DNA from 2 places in the Pseudobacillus sp. FSL P4-0506 genome. Region 1 is predicted to be linked to the other one. Evidence: a T-box and tRNA genes for the amino acid it is inferred to sense, from the RefSeq annotation. Region 1 holds a T-box; the other holds one or more tRNA genes.
What was found. A T-box is a leader RNA that pairs with one kind of tRNA and senses whether it is charged. The one in region 1 lies ahead of ileS (isoleucine--tRNA ligase), so its partner is inferred to be a tRNA-Ile.

Region 1 (11,142 bases):
TCCCGCTTCCATATAGCTTCTATTTCCTTTGGATCGTATAATCCTTTATTGAACAGAAGAGGGGAATAATAAATGGCTGGAATAAGAGGAAAAAGGACGAGGGCAAATAAAATAAGAAACAAATATCTCGTCATTAAAGATTGTATGATATTCATGATTTCATCCTATATCCAAGCCCTCGGATTGTTTCAATGATTTGCGGATTGCTTGTGTCCAACTCAATTTTTTCACGCAAATGGCGTATGTGAACCATTAATGTTTTATCCCTTTCAATATAAGCATCTCCCCACACTGCTTCGTAAATTTGTTTTTTCGTCAATATTTGATTCAAGTGGTCTAATAAATACATAAATATATGAAATTGTTTTCCCGTCAAAATAATATCTTCCTTAGAAATTGTATTGATGATCCGATTTGACTTCTGATCAATTCGTAAATGCATAACCTCGATATTTTCTGGGGCAATAACTCCTAATCGCCTTACTAGTACTTGAATACGGGCAGCTAACTCATCAGGATGATACGGCTTTGTCATATAATCATCCGCGAAACTGAGTCCCTGTAACTTATCTTCCATAGAAGTTCTTGCCGATAGCATCATAATTGGTGTATTCGGGTATTTCTTCTTCAGACGCTGACCGATTGTATAACCATCTAACCCCGGCAACATAATATCCAAGATAACAAGATCAGCCCGTTCCATATGCTTCATTGCCTCATGACCAGACGTAATCCAAATGACTTCATATCCACGTTCTGTTAAAAATTTGCTTACCCATGAGCCAATTTCTTGATCATCTTCTATATGCAAAATTGTTAGCTTCATAAATTGGGTGCCTCCCCTCATTAATAAAACAGGAAAATTACACCTAATTTTACCATGCCAGCCTAATGACTTATCTAATTACTTTAAAATTGCGCTATGAATATCTTGTATCCAATTAAACAATAATAAGGCAGACAAGATGCGTAAATATCAGCGCATTTTGCCTGCTTTTTAAATTGATTCAAAGTATACTGAGCAAAAAGAGGTGTATGTATGTCTGTATATATCCAACCGATCATGACCGCCTTTATTATGTTTGGTGTATTGGGTTATCTACTTGTCATTCCCTGGCTGGTATATAGCTATCGAAAGTATGGATATTTTAGTATTTGGGCTTCCATTGTTGTTTACTCGTTTATTTTCTATATGCTATCAGCACTATTTTTAGTTCTCCTGCCGCTTCCATCAACTAGGAATACTTGTGCTTTTCAATCACCAGATACCATTTATTATTCATTAAAGCCATTCACCTTTATAGGAGATATTTTTAAAAGCAGTTCAATTATTTGGTCACAACCGAGGTCGTATATTCAGATATTCAATCAAAGTGCCTTCTGGCAGGCAGCATTTAATTTTCTATTATTACTTCCTTTTGGCGTATATTTGAGATACTTTTTCAAAGAAAAACAATATTGGAAAAAGGCATTAGCTTTAGGATTTGCCCTGTCTCTCTTTTACGAAATAACACAGGTTACTGGAATTTATGGAATTTATAAATGCCCCTATCGTTTATTTGATGTTGACGATTTAATGTTAAATAGTACAGGTGCGCTCTTTGGTTTTCTTGTGGCTCCAGTCATATTGGCTTTATTTCCTTCCAAGGAAAAACTATTGGCGAAAGCGGAAAAAATGCAGAAGAGCCCTCTAGTGCCGCCGCTGTCGCAATTACTTGCTGTACTTATAGATTATATTGTCATTAAGTTAACGTTTACTTTCACAGTCGGACTATTCACATCAAGTGGATTCGCAGAACTGATATATACAACAGTTGGCTTTGTGGTGCTGTACTTTGTTTTGCCTCTCCTATGGGGAGGAAAAACAATCGGAACAAGTATAATGCGATTTAAACTCGCGAATTTGGAGGGGGATATCCCTTCATGGCAAGCTATGCTAAAAAGAACCGTTGCCTTATATTTACCTTGGCTGGCATCTATGTCACTTAACCTTCTCGACCACATTAAATTAGAAATAGAATCTCACTTTTACGCTATTCATGTATGGGTAACAGTGGCTATCTTCACGTTTGTTAGCATCATGTGGCTGACTTTATGCATTCATGCCGTTTTGGTCATGTTAAAAAAAGGGAAACGCACTTTCTACTTTGACCATGCTGCAGATATTGTCCCAAGAAAAAATAAGGGAATTTCTTAAAACAGGATTTGTTTCATTTTTTAAGATTTATTCGCGGAACCAACACTGGATCAGCACATAGAGGATCCGAACTAAGATTGGGCATGGCCAATAACATCATTAAAGTTCATGATGGAAGAATCACTATTCATCGCGAGGTTGGCTATGGAGCAACGATTGACATTTAAACTTGATCGATGATGCGTCTTTAAACTTAACTAATTCATATTAGAAAAGCCATTCACAAAAGGTGAATGGCTTTTTGTATTGGTTATAAAACTAATAAATAAATAATGGTTAGCAGGACTGAAAATCCTAAAATTGTTCCTACTACAATGGTATGGCGTTTACGTTGCATCACGACAATGGCAATATACTCGCGAATCATGGCATTTGGCCAGTAGTAGAGTGCAGTTTTTGAACCAATTCCTTGGCTCTTTAAACCTGCCTTTTTTGCATACAGGCTAGCCCTGAATAAATGGAAATTGTTTGTAGTAAAGATGCTGTTATATTTGTCTCCTTTTACTGAATCCATTATTTGTTTTGAGTAAAGCATATTCTGGAATGTATTAACTGAACGTGTTTCTGTTAATGTATGCTCAAAAGGAATTCCTTTCTCTATAGCATACTTTTGCATGGCTTCCGCTTCAGAAAGGTTTTCATCCGGTCCTTGTCCGCCTGAGAAAAGGATAATAGGCGGGAAAGCAGCATCCGCTTGTTTCCAATAAAAATCAATTGCCTTATTAATTCGACTGGCCAAAAGCGGCGGCACTTTATCGTTAATTAACCCGCTGCCAAGCACGATGATAAAGTCTTGGTCATATTTCGGCTTATTAAATTGATACAAAAAATAAGCAGTTAAAAAATTGGTTAAGTGTAGAAAGAAATAAACGATTATTAAAGAAGCCCCAGCGTATAGAGGTCGAAATTCAGCAGATAAAAAACGCTCAGGATTCATGGTTCTAAATAAGAACAATAATAAAAGAAAGATCCCTGAAATGAGGGTTAAACTGTTGGAGAATCGCCTGCTTTCTTTTTTCATCAGGATTCGTCCATTTAAAAATAACCCTATACTTAAAGCGAATAATCCAAATGTTGAGATAAAGAGTAGAAATACAAGTGGAATAATAGCAATTATCATAAAAATCCGATTACCTGAGCTGAACCCTACATAACCACAAAAAGTAAGTAATGAACAAAAAAACAGGTTAAATAGAAAACCGTTTATCATTCGTCTAGGATCTGTTAAATAAAATCCCAGGAAAACAACAAATAAAGCAAGAGTAATAAGTCCAAGAATAACCATTTTATACCTCGATTTCTTAAAAGATTGCCCAATTCATTATACATGATAGTAGTATCAGTTTATAAAGCCTTTTTTATTTTTTCCTATTTTTTTAGTTTACCATCAAAAAACCCCTTTCCTTTCCAAATGATTTTGTTATATTTATAAATTCACCCTGCTTTTTTTATCATGTATAATCATGCCTAGAAAACTAAAATTATATACTCAGTATTGAAAATTTCTAGCGCGGAAATTAAAAGATTCGAACAGCTATGATAGCAAGATAACTTTCGCTGTATGCCCGGCATACTGATCATTATAATCCCAATGTTGATATCATCAAACATCCTCTTAATACTTCAATGCCTGGCAGTTTTAAACGATTTACTCCATCTACAATCGTAAGATCAACCCTTTAACCTATCATAATCAAAATGTTGTAAAAAGAAGGTTTTTAAACCCGAATGTTTCACTGCTTTTTAGGAGATTGTATTAAAAAAGTCCTGCGGCCAGTTTGAAAATTAGCTGACCGCAGGGCTTTTCTTTTTTTGTATGATAACCTAATACCTCAATGAGACCTTTACTGTCTCATCACCAAGTTTTACTTCCATATACTGTTCGGAATCGCTTAGCATTTCAAAGCTAATATCGTGAACAAGCACGTTTTCTTTAATTAGGCTCTCAAAGCGCTGAATTATTTCTTTCGCCTTAGCTGTTGCTGAAATATTGACCGCTATATACATCTCAACAGGTAAACCTATTTTTTTGCGAGTGTCTTGTATCGCTCGAATTAATTCTCTAACTTGCCCCTCTTCTACTAATTGAGGGGTAAGTTTTGTGTCCACTATTACCTTTAGCTGCTGATCGCCCGCCGTCTCAAAACCAGAGGAAACTGCATACTCAACGTTGATATGCTCCTTCTGTAATATTACCGTTTGCCCCTCTATATTGATTTTTATTTGACCGTAATCAAGTAATGTATTCTTCTCAGTATCAGTTAGTTGATCGACATATTGTTTCACTGCATTTACCAGTTTACCAAACGTTGCACCTGCTGTTTTAAAATTCAGTTTTAATGTAGTGGATTCATATTGTGATAAATCTTTCGTATAAATAACATTTTTAACATTCAGTTCGTCTTTAATAATGTCTGTGTAATCTTGCAAAAGGTGTTCCCCTTCACTATTCCATACGATTATTTTCTGCAAGGGCTGCTTAACCTTAATGCTTTGGGCGTTACGAACACTCCGGCCCAATTCTACTATCTTCAAGATCGTTTGCATATCTTCCTCTAAATTAGGATTAATCATCGACTCATTAGCTTTTGGATAGTCTTGTAAATGAACACTTTCTTGATCTAATTTCAAATAGATATCTTCTGCAACATATGGAACAAACGGAGCTAACAAGCGACTGATCGTAGTAAGTGCTTCAAATAGCGTTGAATAGGCTGCTTTTTTATTTTCTGAAAGCCCTGACACCCAGAAACGAGTTCTTGACCGTCGTACATACCAATTGCTTAATTCATCAACTAACATGGCAATTTCTCGTGTGGCTTGAGTGAATTGATAGTGATCCATATAACGATTAACGAGTTTAACCGTATTATGAAGGCGTGAAAGTATCCACTTATCCAGGGTTGTTCTCTCACCTGTTTGCTTTCCATCATATACGAACCCATCTATCTTCGCATACATGGCATAAAATTTGTAAGTATTATCTAATGTGTCAATCAATTTTGATTTTGCATCTTGCACATTTTTCTTTGAAAAACGCTTTGGATTCCATGGTGAACTATCAACCAGAAATGCCCAGCGAAGTGCGTCCGCACCGTATTGCTTTATAAGCTCAACAGGATCTAAAGCATTCCCTTTGCTCTTAGACATTTTTTGTCCGTTTTCATCAAGTACGTGTCCAAGTGACAAGACGTTTTTATATGGAGCTTTTCCCGTAAATAAGGTCGAAACAGCAAGCAGGCTGTAGAAGAAACCTCTCGTCTGGTCAATCCCCTCAATAACGACATCTGCAGGAAATTGCGACTCAAACTTTTCTTTGTTTTCAAACGGATAGTGATGCTGTGCGAATGGCATAGAACCACTATCAAACCAAACATCAATGACTTCAGGCGTTCGCTGCATTACGCTCTCACACTTCGGACATATACACTGTACTTTATCAATATAGGGCTTATGCAATTCCAGCGTGTCTGCTAGCGGAGCCCTGGCTATTTTTTGAAGTTCTTCTATACTGCCAGGCGCTTCTTCATAATGACAATTTGAACATATCCAAACATTTAAAGGGGTGCCCCAGTATCGATTTCTGCTTATGTTCCAATCCATAAGATTTTCAAGAAAGTTTCCAAAACGTCCGTTTTTAATGTGCTCTGGGTACCAATTAACAGCTGAATTGTTCGCAAGCATCTGATCCTTTAAAGACGACATCTTAATGAACCAACTATCCGTTGCATAGTACAGTAAAGGAGAATCACATCTCCAGCAATGCGGATAGCTATGCTCATATTTTTCCTTGTGAAAAAGGATGCCTCGTTCAGAAAGCATTTTGATAATGTCTACATCACAGTCCTTCACAAACTTCCCTGAAAGTTCTGTAACGTCGTTTGTATAACATCCTCTTTGGTCGACAATATTGACAAAGGATAAATCATTCTGCTGGACGGTTTTATAATCTTCTTCACCGTAAGCGGGAGCAATATGAACAATACCGGTTCCGCTATCCTCAGTAACATAATCTGCTAATACGACATGATGTCCTCTCTTAACTGTTACATAATCAAATGGTGGAGCATAATGTACTCCCTCAAACTCATGACCACTATGTTCACTAAGTATACTTACCTCATCACCAAGTACCTTTCCTACTAATGATTTGGCCAGTATATAAATTACATTATCCTTTTGAACACGCACATATGTTAACGTTGGATTCATGGCAAGGGCAACATTTGCAGGCAATGTCCATGGTGTTGTTGTCCATCCTAAGAAATATTCTTCATCTGCATCAAGGCGCTTAAATTTTATCGTTGCTGATAAATCCTTTACATCTTTGTAGCCTTGCGCTACTTCATGCGTACTCAGAGAAGTTTGACAGCTAGGACAGTATGGTGACACACGATGCCCTTTATATAATCGCCCATCTTTGTGAACCTTACTTAAAATGTTCCAAACACTTTCGATATATTTATTGCTTAGTGTCATATAGGGGTGATCCATATCCACCCAATAGCCTAATTCTTCCGTAAACGATCGCCATTTCTTCTCGTAAGTGAATACATTTTCCTTGCATTGATTAATAAAAGCTTCTACACCGTAGCGTTCAATCTCATGTTTTCCTGAAATACCGAGCTGCTTTTCAACCCCCAGTTCTACAGGAAGACCATGAGTATCCCAGCCAGCCTTTCTTTCTACTTGAAAGCCTTGCATTGTTTTGTATCTTGCCACTACATCTTTAATCGTTCGACCAAAGGCATGCCCTACATGGGGTAGACCGTTGGCAGTGGGAGGCCCTTCGTAAAAAACAAAAGGTGTTTTGCCTTCTCTTAATTGTACAGATTGACGAAAGGTATCTGCTTCTGCCCAATAATTCCGTATTTGTTTCTCCCGCTGTACAACTGTTTCTTTACTTTCTTCATTAGAGTTCATAGATATCGCTCCTAAAATTTTTTTAAAGCACACAAAAACCCCATCCCTAGTAAGGGACGGGGTTAACCGCGATACCACCCTAATTCTATTGATCCGATCAATAGCACTTAGCAACGTACAATCATACGTGTTCCTTGTAACGGTAGACGCCCGGCTAGACTTACTTTAAAATTCGGTCTAGCTTCTCAGAGAGGATCTTCACGTAACACTCGAACACTGACTTGCACCAAAATGTCAGCTCTCTGTGGATCAAGACGAAACGCTACTTTTTCTCATCAACGAATTTGTATGCTTTTATTAAAATTTATCGTAACAGATGCAAAAGAAACAGTCAAATATCTCTTATAAGAGGAATAGCCCTTTTAGGCGTCATATTTCATCAAGAAAAACGACAAATCAAATAAAAGCGACAAATCAAAATCTCTGTGTTTTATTGGTGTCTAAATCTTTTAGTTCTTGTTAAACAATCACTCTTTTCAATTTAAGTATAAATCTTTACAAAGTTAAAGAAAAAAGCCGAAATTCACTTTGGAAAACCGGCTTCTTCTTTATATGTTAACCGTAGCAAATGATGCAAACAGACTACCTGCACTATATATACATGAATATAAATGTCTTCTATTAATTAGGAATCTCTATTTTATTGTTTTTATGAATATCTTCCGTACCGGCTTCCAATGCAGTTTTGTAATATAAGCATTTATGCTCAATCAGTTTCATTGTTTTCTTCAATTCTTCCATCTGTGCTTCTGCATTAGCCTTTCTTTCCATAAACATGTCATACCTTTGTTGCAACGTGGAATCCCCTTCAGAACACCAATCAATGAAGTTTTTAATCTCCTTAATAGGCATTCCGGTGGATTTTAGACATTCCACGATTTTTAAAGCATCGATATCAGACTCCTTAAACAAGCGTGTACCGCTAGCTGTCCGTTCTACAAAAGGCATAAGTCCCTCTTTGTCGTAATAACGCAAAGTATATACTGTCAAATTTAATTCTTTAGCCACTTCACTGATAGAATATGTCTTCAATATTACTCTCCCTTTCTTAATATCATAGACCTCGAGTTAACTCTAATATTATAAGGAGACGTTATCTTAATGTTTGCTGAATGTCAAAGTCCTATCAAAGGAAAATAAAGACTAGCTTGATTAGTAGAGAAGAATATATTTTCAAAAAGACATGGCTAGCTCTCAATTAAATTGATAGCTGACTTGAAATGTGTATGGTTAAGAAGCGCTTTAAAAAGTATAAATCAATCACTTGACCTAGAGTTAACTATAGGTATTAACATTGTTTTGCAAGAGAAAACTGCTGGGATAGAAATGAATGAAGAGGAGCTTGACCTGAGTGATTCATTTGCCTGATACAAGCACATTCTCTTGGAAAGTATAAATTATAGGAGGCTTTATGAATGATCATCGCTAAAGCAAGAGCTGTTGATGGGCCAGACAAACCGTTTCGAATAGCTGAAATTAAACGACGCGACCTTGATTTGCACGATGTTCTAATTGAAATTAAATACGCAGGAATATGCCATTCTGACATTCACACCGCTCATGGCGAGTGGGGTCCAGTGAATTATCCACTCGTCCCCGGACACGAGATTGCAGGAGTTGTCACAGCAACAGGACCTAATGTTACAAAATATAAAGTCGGTGACCGGGTAGGGGTCGGATGTATGGTTGACTCCTGCGGTGAATGCGGAAACTGCCGCAAAGGAGAAGAACAATACTGTCTCAAAGGAAATATTCAAACCTACGCTGGTGTTGATAAATACGGAGAACCTACCCAAGGCGGCTATTCTACCCACATTGTCGTACAGGAAGATTTCGTTCTCAGAATTCCTGATAGCATAGAAATGGACGCTGCAGCACCATTACTTTGCGCAGGCATTACGACCTATTCTCCATTAAACCATTGGGGTGCGGGGCCCGGGAAGAAAGTGGCTGTTGTAGGTATGGGCGGCCTTGGTCATATGGCTGTCCAAATTGCACATGCTATGGGAGCTGAGGTCACTGTTCTATCGCAAACATTGAAGAAAAAGGAAGATGGTTTGCAGTTAGGAGCAGATCATTACTATGCCACAAGCGACCTAGAAACATTTGAGAAACTTGCCGGAAATTTTGACTTAATTATTAACACGGTCAGCGCAAAGATTAACCTGGATGCCTATTTAGGACTACTCACTCTTGATGGCACGCTGGTAAACGTCGGTGCTCCTGCAGAACCGCTGTCGCTAAACGTGATAAATTTAATCGGTCATCGCCGCTCATTTGCAGGTTCGATGATCGGAGGCATCCGTGAGACTCAGGAAATGTTAGACTTCTGTGCAAAACATACTATTGCTCCTAAGATTGAAGTTATTTCAGCGGATCAAATTGACGAAGCCTACGAACGAGTATTGGCTTCTGATGTGAAGTATCGATTCGTCATTGACACGAGCACAATGTGAATTTGGTTAAGGAAGCACCGATTTTGTGAATAAAAATGGGATACCTTATTTTTCTCAATAAAGCGTCTCGTTAGAGAACGACTAAGACAAGAACAATGTCAAAACAATAGAAAATCGCTAATAACACTGAGCTATTTAAAATCATTAACTCTCTCTATGCTCCTTCTCATGGGATGGAGCATAGAGAAAAGAGTTAAAAACTAGAAGATAGAAAACTATCTGAAAATATCGCAGCAGGGATGGATAGTATAAAAGTAAATGATTTACCCTACTTTTGATGAATCCATGTGTAAGGCGGAAAACAGTCAACTTTTAATCGTGGAATCATAAATGTTTAAACAACATACCCTTCCCCGGTCGTGATTGGCAAGAATGTGTGGATTGGTTCGAACGCCACTATACTGCCCGGTGTGACGATTGGAAACAACTCTGTTGTCGCGGCAGGTGCAGTCGTAACGAAGGATGTCCCTGAAAATACTGTTGTTGCAGGAGTGCCTGCAACAGTGTTAAAAAAAGTGAACAATCATTTAGAATGAGTTTACGGGCTCTTTCATTTAAACAACTTTACCGTGGTATTTTTAAGTATGGCAAAGTTTTTTACATCAATAATTAAATACACAAAACCACGATCTAAAAGCAGAACGGGGTTTTGTGTATTTGAGATTTTGAAAATAAATAACTTTATTGTCACTTTACAAATCTAATCAACCCGTATATTTTTTAAGTGTCTTTTGGTTATTATTGAAAAACCTATGTGGTGATATAACCTTTGTCCTCAAAATCCCCCTCTTTTTTCGTTCTTATTTTCAAAGCATCTGCAATGTTTTTAGCTGCAGACTGCTTTTCTGCAGTCATACCCTTCATTCTGTTAAACTCCCTATTCAGTGTAATGCTAACTATTATATCTATTTTCTTCTAGAGCTTAAAAAAGGATGCTTTAAATTTCTAAACATATGACTTCTCTCCCCTCGCTTAAACAAAAGAAACTTATTTTCCCTTTTTAACTTCATGAAGCAAATCTGGGAAGTTCGTGAACATTCCTGTCACACCCCAGTTAATTAACAGCTTCATTCTTTCTTTATCATTTACTGTATATGGATGGATTTCAAGTCCCTTATTAACGACCTTTTGTACGTATTCTTTATTTAAGTATGTATGGTTAGGGCCTACTCCAATCGCATAACCCTTAATGGCTGCTACTTCTTCATCTGTTATTACCGCATTTGTTTTATAAGATAGTAATTGAATTAGCTTCACAGATGGATCGAGCTTGTGCATAATTTCTAAGCTTTGCGGGCTAAAAGATTGAACAAGAAGTGTCTCTTTATCTATGCGATACTTATCGATGAGACGTAAGAGTTCTTTTTCCATGCCCGGGTAAATGTCCGGTGACTTTGTTTCAATATAATATTTGTTGTTTTTCCCAAATTTCCGGAAAATTTCTTCAAGAGTTGGTACTTCTAATCCTACATAATCTGGATCAGCGTATTGTGGATATTGTTCGTTAAACCAGCTTCCTGCGTCTAATTGCTTGATTTCCGCTAATGTATAATCCTTAACAAGGCC
Region 2 (11,142 bases), on a different contig from region 1:
AAAGCAGCAGTACAATTTACAAGGACAAATCGGTCCTTTATCTGAGATTAAAGGGAATAGTATGGCTATAAGGCAAACGAAGGAGTTGGCCCTCAAGGTGGCGAAAACTGACGCAACGGTTTTGATTCAAGGAGAAAGTGGTGTTGGTAAAGAATTATTTTCACAAGGCATTCATGAAGCTAGCTTAAGAAAAGATCAACCCTTCATCCCGATTAACTGTGGGGCTATTCCTGAAGCGTTATTTGAAAGTGAGTTTTTCGGCTATGAAAAAGGATCCTTTACAGGTGCGTATAAGGATGGTAAAGCAGGGAAAGTGGAAATGGCAGACGGAGGGACTTTATTTCTAGATGAAATCGGCATGCTACCTCTTGACATGCAAGTAAAACTGTTGAGGGTATTACAAGAAAGAGAGGTTTGTCGAGTCGGTGGAAATAAATCGATAAAGGTTGATATCCGAATTGTGGCGGCCACTAACAGTGATTTAAAGGAAATGGTTAAGCAAGGAACATTTCGCGAGGATTTATATTATCGGCTAAATGTAGTAACCTTGAAAATCCCTTCACTTCGGGAGCGCATTGAAGACATTCCGACCTTAGTCAAAAGTTTTATACAAGAGTACGCTATAAAGTATCAGAAAGAAGAACCAAATCTTTCGAAGAGCGCTCTGCAAATGTTCATGAACTATCAATGGCCCGGCAACATCAGAGAACTTAAAAATGTGGTGGAAAGAATGATTATCTTCACTGATGAAGCGACCATAACTGCAGAAGACATTGCCCCTATTTTTCCAGTGGATATAAAAAGAGAACTGCCGAACGAAGCAGAGAGTGACAGCCTCTTTCAAGAGAAAGCCCTTTTAGAAAAGGAAAGAATAGAGGAAGTTCTTGCTGAAACTTATGGAAACAAAAGTGCGACAGCTAAAAAACTAGGAATCTCCCGGGTCACTCTATACAATAAAATAAAAGCATATAATATAAAGGGGTAATAGAAACAAAGGAATTAACGTTGATCAACTTTATTAATAGAGAGCAGTTTAACTTGGATGCTTATCTTACCCATTTATTACGCTATAAAGCTTCGCAAACAGCGGGCGTTAAATTTATGGAACGAGTGAAATTTGAACGATGAATCCTCTTTGAATGGAGGATTTTTTGTTTTTTATCTATGTGCAACTATCTGTCATTGCTGTAGAACTTAATTACTTTCTATTTTTTCTAAAAAACTTATTGACTTATTTATTAATCGCATGGTATATTGGTTTTCCGCCGTTAAAAGAAGGCGTTTTTAAAAAACATTTTATAAAAAAATGTTGACACCAATATTGTAATATGTTATTATAATATAGTTGTCGTTGATAACGGCAACAAAACAAATTGATCTTTGAAAACTGAACAAAATACATGCCAGTAAGTTAATTCTTATTTTTAAATTATGAGCAAGTCAAACAATCTTTTTGGAGAGTTTGATCCTGGCTCAGGACGAACGCTGGCGGCGTGCCTAATACATGCAAGTCGAGCGGACTTGACGGAGCTTGCTCTGTTCAAGTTAGCGGCGGACGGGTGAGTAACACGTGGGTAACCTGCCTGTAAGACTGGGATAACTCCGGGAAACCGGGGCTAATACCGGATATTCTTTTTCTTCGCATGAAGAAGAATGGAAAGGCGGCTTTTAGCTGTCACTTACAGATGGACCCGCGGCGCATTAGCTAGTTGGTGAGGTAACGGCTCACCAAGGCGACGATGCGTAGCCGACCTGAGAGGGTGATCGGCCACACTGGGACTGAGACACGGCCCAGACTCCTACGGGAGGCAGCAGTAGGGAATCTTCCGCAATGGACGAAAGTCTGACGGAGCAACGCCGCGTGAGTGAAGAAGGTTTTCGGATCGTAAAGCTCTGTTGTCAGGGAAGAACAAGTACCAAAGTAACTGTTGGTACCTTGACGGTACCTGACCAGAAAGCCACGGCTAACTACGTGCCAGCAGCCGCGGTAATACGTAGGTGGCAAGCGTTGTCCGGAATTATTGGGCGTAAAGCGCGCGCAGGCGGCTTCTTAAGTCTGATGTGAAAGCCCACGGCTCAACCGTGGAGGGTCATTGGAAACTGGGAGGCTTGAGTGCAGAAGAGGAGAGCGGAATTCCACGTGTAGCGGTGAAATGCGTAGAGATGTGGAGGAACACCAGTGGCGAAGGCGGCTCTCTGGTCTGTAACTGACGCTGAGGCGCGAAAGCGTGGGGAGCGAACAGGATTAGATACCCTGGTAGTCCACGCCGTAAACGATGAGTGCTAAGTGTTGGAGGGTTTCCGCCCTTCAGTGCTGCAGCTAACGCATTAAGCACTCCGCCTGGGGAGTACGGCCGCAAGGCTGAAACTCAAAGGAATTGACGGGGGCCCGCACAAGCGGTGGAGCATGTGGTTTAATTCGAAGCAACGCGAAGAACCTTACCAGGTCTTGACATCCCGCTGACCGGTCTGGAGACAGATCTTTCCCTTCGGGGACAGCGGTGACAGGTGGTGCATGGTTGTCGTCAGCTCGTGTCGTGAGATGTTGGGTTAAGTCCCGCAACGAGCGCAACCCTTGATCTTAGTTGCCAGCATTCAGTTGGGCACTCTAAGGTGACTGCCGGTGACAAACCGGAGGAAGGTGGGGATGACGTCAAATCATCATGCCCCTTATGACCTGGGCTACACACGTGCTACAATGGATGGTACAAAGGGCTGCAAGACCGCAAGGTTTAGCCAATCCCATAAAACCATTCTCAGTTCGGATTGCAGGCTGCAACTCGCCTGCATGAAGCCGGAATCGCTAGTAATCGCGGATCAGCATGCCGCGGTGAATACGTTCCCGGGCCTTGTACACACCGCCCGTCACACCACGAGAGTTTGCAACACCCGAAGTCGGTGGGGTAACCCTTACGGGAGCCAGCCGCCTAAGGTGGGGCAGATGATTGGGGTGAAGTCGTAACAAGGTAGCCGTATCGGAAGGTGCGGCTGGATCACCTCCTTTCTAAGGAAATTGTGAACCGTGCCAGGCTTTTAGCCGCACGTAGTAGCAACAGAGAACGCTGTTCTCACAAGCGAATTAACGGCATTGTTTTTTGTTCAGTTTTGAAGGATGAATTCCTTCTCTATAGGTAAGCAATCTTGTTCTTTGAAAACTGGATAATATCGTATAAAAGTAACCAAGCAATAACCGAGTAATCGCCATTTTAGGTTAAGTTAGAAAGGGCGCACGGTGGATGCCTTGGCACTAGGAGCCGAAGAAGGACGGGACTAACTCCGATATGCTCCGGGGAGCTGTAAGTAAGCGTTAATCCGGAGATTTCCGAATGGGGAAACCCACTGTTCGTAATGGAACAGTATCCCTACCTGAATCCATAGGGTAGGAGAAGGCACACCCGGGGAACTGAAACATCTAAGTACCTGGAGGAAGAGAAAGCAAACGCGATTCCCTGAGTAGCGGCGAGCGAAACGGGAACAGCCCAAACCAGAAGGCTTGCCTTCTGGGGTTGTAGGACACTCTATACGGAGTTACAAAAGAACGGTGTAGGCGAAGAGGTCTGGAAAGGCCCATCAGAGAAGGTAACAATCCTGTAGCCGAAACATCGTTCTCTCCAGAGTGGATCCTGAGTACGGCGGAACACGTGAAATTCCGTCGGAATCCGGGAGGACCATCTCCCAAGGCTAAATACTCCCTAGTGACCGATAGTGAACCAGTACCGTGAGGGAAAGGTGAAAAGCACCCCGGAAGGGGAGTGAAAGAGAACCTGAAACCGTGTGCCTACAAGTAGTCAGAGCCCGTTAATGGGTGATGGCGTGCCTTTTGTAGAATGAACCGGCGAGTTGCGATTTCATGCGAGGTTAAGCCGTAAAGGCGGAGCCGCAGCGAAAGCGAGTCTGAATAGGGCGCATGAGTATGAGGTCGCAGACCCGAAACCAGGTGATCTACCCATGTCCAGGGTGAAGGTAAGGTAACACTTACTGGAGGCCCGAACCCACGCACGTTGAAAAGTGCGGGGATGAGGTGTGGGTAGCGGTGAAATTCCAATCGAACCTGGAGATAGCTGGTTCTCTCCGAAATAGCTTTAGGGCTAGCCTCAAGGGAAGAGTCTTGGAGGTAGAGCACTGTTTGGACTAGGGGCCCCCCTCGGGTTACCGAATTCAGACAAACTCCGAATGCCAAAGACTTATCCTTGGGAGTCAGACTGCGAGTGATAAGATCCGTAGTCAAGAGGGAAACAGCCCAGACCACCAGCTAAGGTCCCCAAGTATACGTTAAGTGGAAAAGGATGTGGAGTTGCTTAGACAACCAGGATGTTGGCTTAGAAGCAGCCACCATTTAAAGAGTGCGTAATAGCTCACTGGTCGAGTGACTCTGCGCCGAAAATGTACCGGGGCTAAACGTATCACCGAAGCTGTGGATGGACACCTTGTGGTGTCCGTGGTAGGAGAGCGTTCTAAGGGCGGTGAAGCAAGACCGGAAGGACTTGTGGAGCGCTTAGAAGTGAGAATGCCGGTATGAGTAGCGAAAGAAGGGTGAGAATCCCTTCCACCGAATGCCTAAGGTTTCCTGAGGAAGGCTCGTCCTCTCAGGGTTAGTCGGGACCTAAGCCGAGGCCGATAGGCGTAGGCGATGGACAACAGGTTGATATTCCTGTACCACCTCTTCACCATTTGAGCAATGGGGGGACGCAGGAGGATAGGGCAAGCGCACAGTTGGTTGTGCGTCCAAGCAGTTAGGCCGGTGATGAGGCAAATCCCATCACCATCAAGGCGGAGCTGTGACGGCGAGGGAAGTTTAGTACCGAAGTTCCTGATTCCACACTGCCAAGAAAAGCCTCTAGCGAGGTGAAAGGTGCCCGTACCGCAAACCGACACAGGTAGGCGAGGAGAGAATCCTAAGGTGAGCGAGTGAACTCTCGTTAAGGAACTCGGCAAAATGACCCCGTAACTTCGGGAGAAGGGGTGCTCTTTGGGGTGCATAGCCCTGAGGAGCCGCAGTGAATAGGCCCAGGCGACTGTTTAGCAAAAACACAGGTCTCTGCGAAGCCGTAAGGCGAAGTATAGGGGCTGACGCCTGCCCGGTGCTGGAAGGTTAAGAGGAGGGGTTAGCTCACGCGAAGCTCTGAATTGAAGCCCCAGTAAACGGCGGCCGTAACTATAACGGTCCTAAGGTAGCGAAATTCCTTGTCGGGTAAGTTCCGACCCGCACGAAAGGCGTAACGATCTGGGCACTGTCTCAACGAGAGACTCGGTGAAATTATAGTACCTGTGAAGATGCAGGTTACCCGCGACAGGACGGAAAGACCCCGTGGAGCTTTACTGCAGCCTGATATTGAATTTCGGCACAGCTTGTACAGGATAGGTAGGAGCCTTTGAAACCGGAGCGCCAGCTTCGGTGGAGGCGTCGGTGGGATACTACCCTGGCTGTGTTGAACTTCTAACCCGCACCCGTGATCCGGGTGGGAGACAGTGTCAGGCGGGCAGTTTGACTGGGGCGGTCGCCTCCTAAAGAGTAACGGAGGCGCCCAAAGGTTCCCTCAGAATGGTTGGAAATCATTCGCAGAGTGTAAAGGCACAAGGGAGCTTGACTGCGAGACCTACAAGTCGAGCAGGGACGAAAGTCGGGCTTAGTGATCCGGTGGTTCCGCATGGAAGGGCCATCGCTCAACGGATAAAAGCTACCCCGGGGATAACAGGCTTATCTCCCCCAAGAGTCCACATCGACGGGGAGGTTTGGCACCTCGATGTCGGCTCATCGCATCCTGGGGCTGTAGTCGGTCCCAAGGGTTGGGCTGTTCGCCCATTAAAGCGGTACGCGAGCTGGGTTCAGAACGTCGTGAGACAGTTCGGTCCCTATCCGTCGCGGGCGCAGGAAATTTGAGAGGAGCTGTCCTTAGTACGAGAGGACCGGGATGGACGCACCGCTGGTGTACCAGTTGTCTTGCCAAAGGCATCGCTGGGTAGCTATGTGCGGACGGGATAAGTGCTGAAAGCATCTAAGCATGAAGCCCCCCTCAAGATGAGATTTCCCATAGCGCAAGCTAGTAAGATCCCTGAAAGATGATCAGGTAGATAGGTTCGAGGTGGAAGCGTGGCGACACGTGGAGCTGACGAATACTAATCGATCGAGGACTTATCCTAATGATACGCCTAACGGCGTCACACATGAAATGGCACGGAGTTGCCGGTTACTGACACATATTATCCAGTTTTGAAAGAACAAACTCTTTCAACTTTATACAGTCTGGTGGCGATAGCGAAGAGGTCACACCCGTTCCCATCCCGAACACGGAAGTTAAGCTCTTCAGCGCCGATGGTAGTTGGGGGATTCCCCCTGTGAGAGTAGGACGCTGCCAGGCAAGCCCCCTAATCGGGGTTTTTCTTTTGGTTTCCTTTACATACATAGAAGGCCCCTTGGTCAAGCGGTTAAGACACCGCCCTTTCACGGCGGTAACACGGGTTCGAATCCCGTAGGGGTCACCATTTGGAGGATTAGCTCAGCTGGGAGAGCACCTGCCTTACAAGCAGGGGGTCGGCGGTTCGATCCCGTCATCCTCCATTTTTGCCTTTACCTAGTAAGCCGGTGTAGCTCAATTGGTAGAGCAACTGACTTGTAATCAGTAGGTTGGGGGTTCAAGTCCTCTTGCCGGCACCATTTCCCTTTCAACTTTTTTCAGAACGAGCCATTAGCTCAGTTGGTAGAGCATCTGACTTTTAATCAGAGGGTCGAAGGTTCGAGTCCTTCATGGCTCACCATTTATATGCGGGTGTGGCGGAATTGGCAGACGCACCAGACTTAGGATCTGGCGCCGCAAGGCGTGGGGGTTCGACTCCCTTCACCCGCATCGTTTTTTCTCTTAAATCTTTTTTAGTGAAAAGGCAGAACATTCTGCGGAAATGCGGAAGTAGTTCAGTGGTAGAACACCACCTTGCCAAGGTGGGGGTCGCGGGTTCGAATCCCGTCTTCCGCTCCATATCATGCCGGGGTGGCGGAACTGGCAGACGCACAGGACTTAAAATCCTGCGGTAGGTGACTACCGTACCGGTTCGATTCCGGTCCTCGGCACCATTTATAAAGCAATGCGCCCGTAGCTCAATTGGATAGAGCGTTTGACTACGGATCAAAAGGTTAGGGGTTCGACTCCTCTCGGGCGCGCCATTTAACCGTTTTTACGGGAAGTAGCTCAGCTTGGTAGAGCACTTGGTTTGGGACCAAGGGGTCGCAGGTTCGAATCCTGTCTTCCCGACCAGTTATTGCTCTAAATATTGTAACGTGGGGCCTTAGCTCAGCTGGGAGAGCGCCTGCTTTGCACGCAGGAGGTCAGCGGTTCGATCCCGCTAGGCTCCATTGATTTTATATTTAGTTTGGCGGTGTAGCTCAGCTGGCTAGAGCGTGCGGTTCATACCCGCAAGGTCGGGGGTTCGATCCCCTCCGCCGCTATATGGAGGAATACCCAAGTCTGGCTGAAGGGATCGGTCTTGAAAACCGACAGGCGGGTTAAACCGCGCGGGGGTTCGAATCCCTCTTCCTCCGCCATAATTATTTTTATATGTTATCGTCGCGGGGTGGAGCAGTCCGGTAGCTCGTCGGGCTCATAACCCGAAGGTCGCAGGTTCAAATCCTGTCCCCGCAATCTGGTCCGGTAGTTCAGTTGGTTAGAATGCCTGCCTGTCACGCAGGAGGTCGCGGGTTCGAGTCCCGTCCGGACCGCCATATTTCTTCCAGCAAGGAGTGTCTTGCTGTTGATATATAATATTTTTGTGTGGCTCAGTAGCTCAGTCGGTAGAGCAATGGACTGAAAATCCATGTGTCGGCGGTTCGATTCCGTCCTGAGCCACCATTTTTTCATTGTCTAAAAAACTATCTCTATTTCAGATGGAGGGGTAGCGAAGTGGCTAAACGCGGCGGACTGTAAATCCGCTCCCTCCGGGTTCGGCGGTTCGAATCCGTCCCCCTCCACCAGTGAGAATGGCGGTCGTGGCGAAGTGGTTAACGCATCGGATTGTGGCTCCGACACTCGTGGGTTCGATTCCCATCGATCGCCCCATACATATTATTATTAATGGGCTATAGCCAAGCGGTAAGGCAACGGACTTTGACTCCGTCATGCGCTGGTTCGAATCCAGCTAGCCCAGCCAGTTTTTAATGCGGGTGTAGTTTAATGGTAAAACCTCAGCCTTCCAAGCTGATGTCGTGAGTTCGATTCTCATCACCCGCTCCATTTGCATAAATGGGCCTGTAGCTCAGCTGGTTAGAGCGCACGCCTGATAAGCGTGAGGTCGGTGGTTCGAGTCCATTCAGGCCCACTTTATTCCGCAGTAGCTCAGTGGTAGAGCAATCGGCTGTTAACCGATCGGTCGCAAGTTCGAATCTTGCCTGCGGAGTTTTTATTTTTCTGGGGAAGTACTCAAGAGGCTGAAGAGGCGCCCCTGCTAAGGGTGTAGGTCGCGTAAGCGGCGCGAGGGTTCAAATCCCTCCTTCTCCGTCATACATATAGTTTTCTTCCAAAACACCCTTATTCTTCTATGGGAAGAATAAGGGTGTTTTTTACATCTATAAGTTTATAATCTCCGAAGCGGAAATTTGAAGCGCTAAGGCAAGTAAAAACATGCAAGAGCTCTCGTTTCTTTGTATGTTTTGTCATTACATTTATGGAAGATTTTTTTCTTGATTTTTCCACAATTAAGCCTGTAAAAAACTATTAAACCGGTGATCATCCGGCCAGCGCCATTTTCAAATGACGGCATAAAGGCAAAAAAGTTGTTACTAAGAGTGTACGGGTGATTTACTTAATGCTTAGAGGTTTTATCCATCTAAAGAGCTGAGTTGTGGAACAATCACTTTAATGCTAAGCTATAAAAAACTATGAGAAAGGGTATGTGAAATATGTCCATAATCATTATTAGCATAGTATTCGCATTTATATGGATTGCAGCGATTTATGAACTCATTAAACCTTTAAAAGAGCAGAATAACCGGAAAATCATTACTCTAACATCTTTCGGTACTTTATCAACATTAATTATTACTATTTCACTTTTTCAAAACTTTACTTTCTGAGAAAAGGCAGCTGCCTTAAGGATTTTATAATCGGTAAATGAACGCTTTAAGTGAATAAGCAGCAAAAAGGATCTTCTAATGAAGGTCCTTTCCTATACCAATAACGGAGCTTATATTAATCAAAGAGGGGATTGTAATTTCTAAACAAAAAGCTTTAATTATTATTGTTATGTTAGCAGCCGTACTTATTTCAATCATGTCTTACATGATGAGATACCCTATTAAAAATAATAACGACGACATCCAAGCGTATTTGGCAAAGTGGGAAAACCAAACTTCTGGCCGTTCTAATGTGAAACTTACATTGGTACAAGCCGTACATCTGGGAGAATCGAGTATACATGTTGCTCTTTACAAAGTTGATTCGAACTTACATAAGGCTATTTTAGAAGAAGGCCTCAATAGAAATCTTCGTATTCTTTACAGTGGTACTATCAACAGTGGCTTAGCTTATGAAGGAATTGAAACAAGTGAAGGTCAGTATGGAGTAGTTATGGGGCGGATTAATAATGATAAGGTCGCTTCTATAAAAGTGGAATTACAAAATGTTTCGTTTGATTATAAAATTAAAGTGCCTCATGAGCCATATTTTATTATGGCTACTAAATTGCCTAAAGAAATAAAAGAAGAAACATATGCAGGTTTCCATTTCTTTAATAAACAGAACCAGGAAATTTCATTGGAATAGCTTTGAGTGATTGAAGCCGAAACAAGCGGCAGTGAAGGGATCAAGTAATTTGTTCACACGATTATATTATTGCCAGATCCATTCTGATAACACCCCTCCTCATAATAAAGGAGGGGTTACTTAGTGTCGTCCTATAAAGAAGAGGGGAAGTATGTTCTTTGCCATTCATTCTGTACGTGCCATATGCTCCTCCGCATTGTCATAATCTTCCGTACTGACAGGAGTGCAGTATTGGACCTCTAGGTTATTAGTAGCATCTTGCTTAATTTGTTCACTTGGACACACGGCGGACATATAAACAGTGTACGGTAGAGAAGTGATAGACCTTCATCACTTTGCTTAAAGTCAAGAATCTCAACTTTAGATAGTCCAAAGAAAGTACCACTAGATTAATAGTTTTAGAAAAGAAGTTTGCTAGAAAGTAGGTTTACAAGAATGAATAATGTGTTTCAAAAGGTGCAAGGATTTTCGAACAAATTTATTGGCTTTTTTATTATAGCAGCCGTTCTTCTATGGGTGAAAACCTATGTTGTCCAATTAACACAATTTGAATTAGGAATAGATAATTCTGTACAGAAGTTTCTGCTGTTTCTGAACCCTTTAGGCTCGTCTTTACTGTTTTTAGGGTTGGCGTTCTTTTTTAAAGGAAGAAGAAAGTATATAGCCCTATTAATCATAGATACACTCTTGTCCATCCTGGTGTTTGCTAATGTTTTGTATTACCGGTCATTCAATGACTTTGTCACGTTGCCGACGTTAACCCAAACGGAAAACTTAGGCGATGTAAGCACAAGTATAGTGTATCTTTTAAAACCATATGACTTTTTATTTTTCATTGATCTTGTCCTTTTGGCAGGACTGCTGGCCTTGAAGTTTGTGAAGATCGAAATGAAAGATACGAATCGCTTGAAAGCAAGCACAGTCCTATTGTTAGGTATGGGAATTTCAGGTGTTAACTTAGCATTAGCAGAGGCCGATCGCCCTGAATTATTGACAAGGGGATTTGATCGTAAATATATCGTAAAGTATTTAGGGATGTATAATTACACCATTTACGATGCTGTTCAAAGCACAAGGGCCTCTGCACAAAGGGTACTGGCAGATAGTGATGACATCACAGAAGTGAACAATTATGTAAAAACAAATTATGCAGAACCAAATCCGAAATACTTCGGTGCAGCTAAAGGCATGAATGTCGTCTATTTGCACCTTGAGTCCATTCAAAACTTTTTAATTGATTATAAATTACACGGGGAAGAAGTGACACCATTTTTAAATTCGTTAACAAGGGATAAAAACACCCTTTATTTTGATAACTTTTTCCACCAAACAGCCCAAGGAAAAACGGCGGATGCAGAATTTATGATTGAAAACTCTTTATACGGTCTGCCGC

Region 2: it encodes a tRNA-Ile, which carries the amino acid that the T-box ahead of ileS (isoleucine--tRNA ligase) is inferred to sense. The anticodon was not compared.

The regions. Positions count from the first base shown of each region.
Region 1 covers NZ_JBBOOI010000001.1:3,160,206-3,171,347, forward strand. Annotated here, with positions in the region: gene MKZ02_RS15760 (sensor histidine kinase) at 1-155, opposite strand, end outside; gene MKZ02_RS15765 (response regulator transcription factor) at 152-826, opposite strand; gene MKZ02_RS15770 (VanZ family protein) at 1,040-2,197, shown strand; gene MKZ02_RS15775 (YdcF family protein) at 2,448-3,482, opposite strand; gene ileS (isoleucine--tRNA ligase) at 4,022-7,120, opposite strand; T-box leader at 7,170-7,408, opposite strand; gene MKZ02_RS15785 (MerR family transcriptional regulator) at 7,742-8,152, opposite strand; gene MKZ02_RS15790 (NAD(P)-dependent alcohol dehydrogenase) at 8,536-9,576, shown strand; partial or broken gene MKZ02_RS15795 (DapH/DapD/GlmU-related protein) at 9,915-10,112, shown strand; gene MKZ02_RS15800 (glycerophosphodiester phosphodiesterase) at 10,564-11,142, opposite strand, start outside.
Region 2 covers NZ_JBBOOI010000002.1:188,358-199,499, reverse strand. Annotated here, with positions in the region: gene MKZ02_RS22985 (sigma-54 interaction domain-containing protein) at 1-985, shown strand, start outside; rRNA gene MKZ02_RS22980 (16S ribosomal RNA) at 1,451-3,004, shown strand; rRNA gene MKZ02_RS22975 (23S ribosomal RNA) at 3,210-6,141, shown strand; rRNA gene rrf (5S ribosomal RNA) at 6,244-6,359, shown strand; tRNA gene MKZ02_RS22965 (tRNA-Glu) at 6,409-6,483, shown strand; tRNA gene MKZ02_RS22960 (tRNA-Val) at 6,487-6,559, shown strand; tRNA gene MKZ02_RS22955 (tRNA-Thr) at 6,580-6,655, shown strand; tRNA gene MKZ02_RS22950 (tRNA-Lys) at 6,681-6,756, shown strand; tRNA gene MKZ02_RS22945 (tRNA-Leu) at 6,764-6,845, shown strand; tRNA gene MKZ02_RS22940 (tRNA-Gly) at 6,900-6,974, shown strand; tRNA gene MKZ02_RS22935 (tRNA-Leu) at 6,981-7,069, shown strand; tRNA gene MKZ02_RS22930 (tRNA-Arg) at 7,083-7,159, shown strand; tRNA gene MKZ02_RS22925 (tRNA-Pro) at 7,174-7,250, shown strand; tRNA gene MKZ02_RS22920 (tRNA-Ala) at 7,276-7,348, shown strand; tRNA gene MKZ02_RS22915 (tRNA-Met) at 7,368-7,441, shown strand; tRNA gene MKZ02_RS22910 (tRNA-Ser) at 7,445-7,537, shown strand; tRNA gene MKZ02_RS22905 (tRNA-Met) at 7,561-7,634, shown strand; tRNA gene MKZ02_RS22900 (tRNA-Asp) at 7,638-7,714, shown strand; tRNA gene MKZ02_RS22895 (tRNA-Phe) at 7,766-7,841, shown strand; tRNA gene MKZ02_RS22890 (tRNA-Tyr) at 7,879-7,963, shown strand; tRNA gene MKZ02_RS22885 (tRNA-His) at 7,973-8,048, shown strand; tRNA gene MKZ02_RS22880 (tRNA-Gln) at 8,065-8,139, shown strand; tRNA gene MKZ02_RS22875 (tRNA-Gly) at 8,149-8,222, shown strand; tRNA gene MKZ02_RS22870 (tRNA-Ile) at 8,234-8,307, shown strand; tRNA gene MKZ02_RS22865 (tRNA-Asn) at 8,314-8,385, shown strand; tRNA gene MKZ02_RS22860 (tRNA-Ser) at 8,399-8,486, shown strand; gene MKZ02_RS22855 (hypothetical protein) at 9,315-9,749, shown strand; gene MKZ02_RS22850 (LTA synthase family protein) at 10,185-11,142, shown strand, end outside.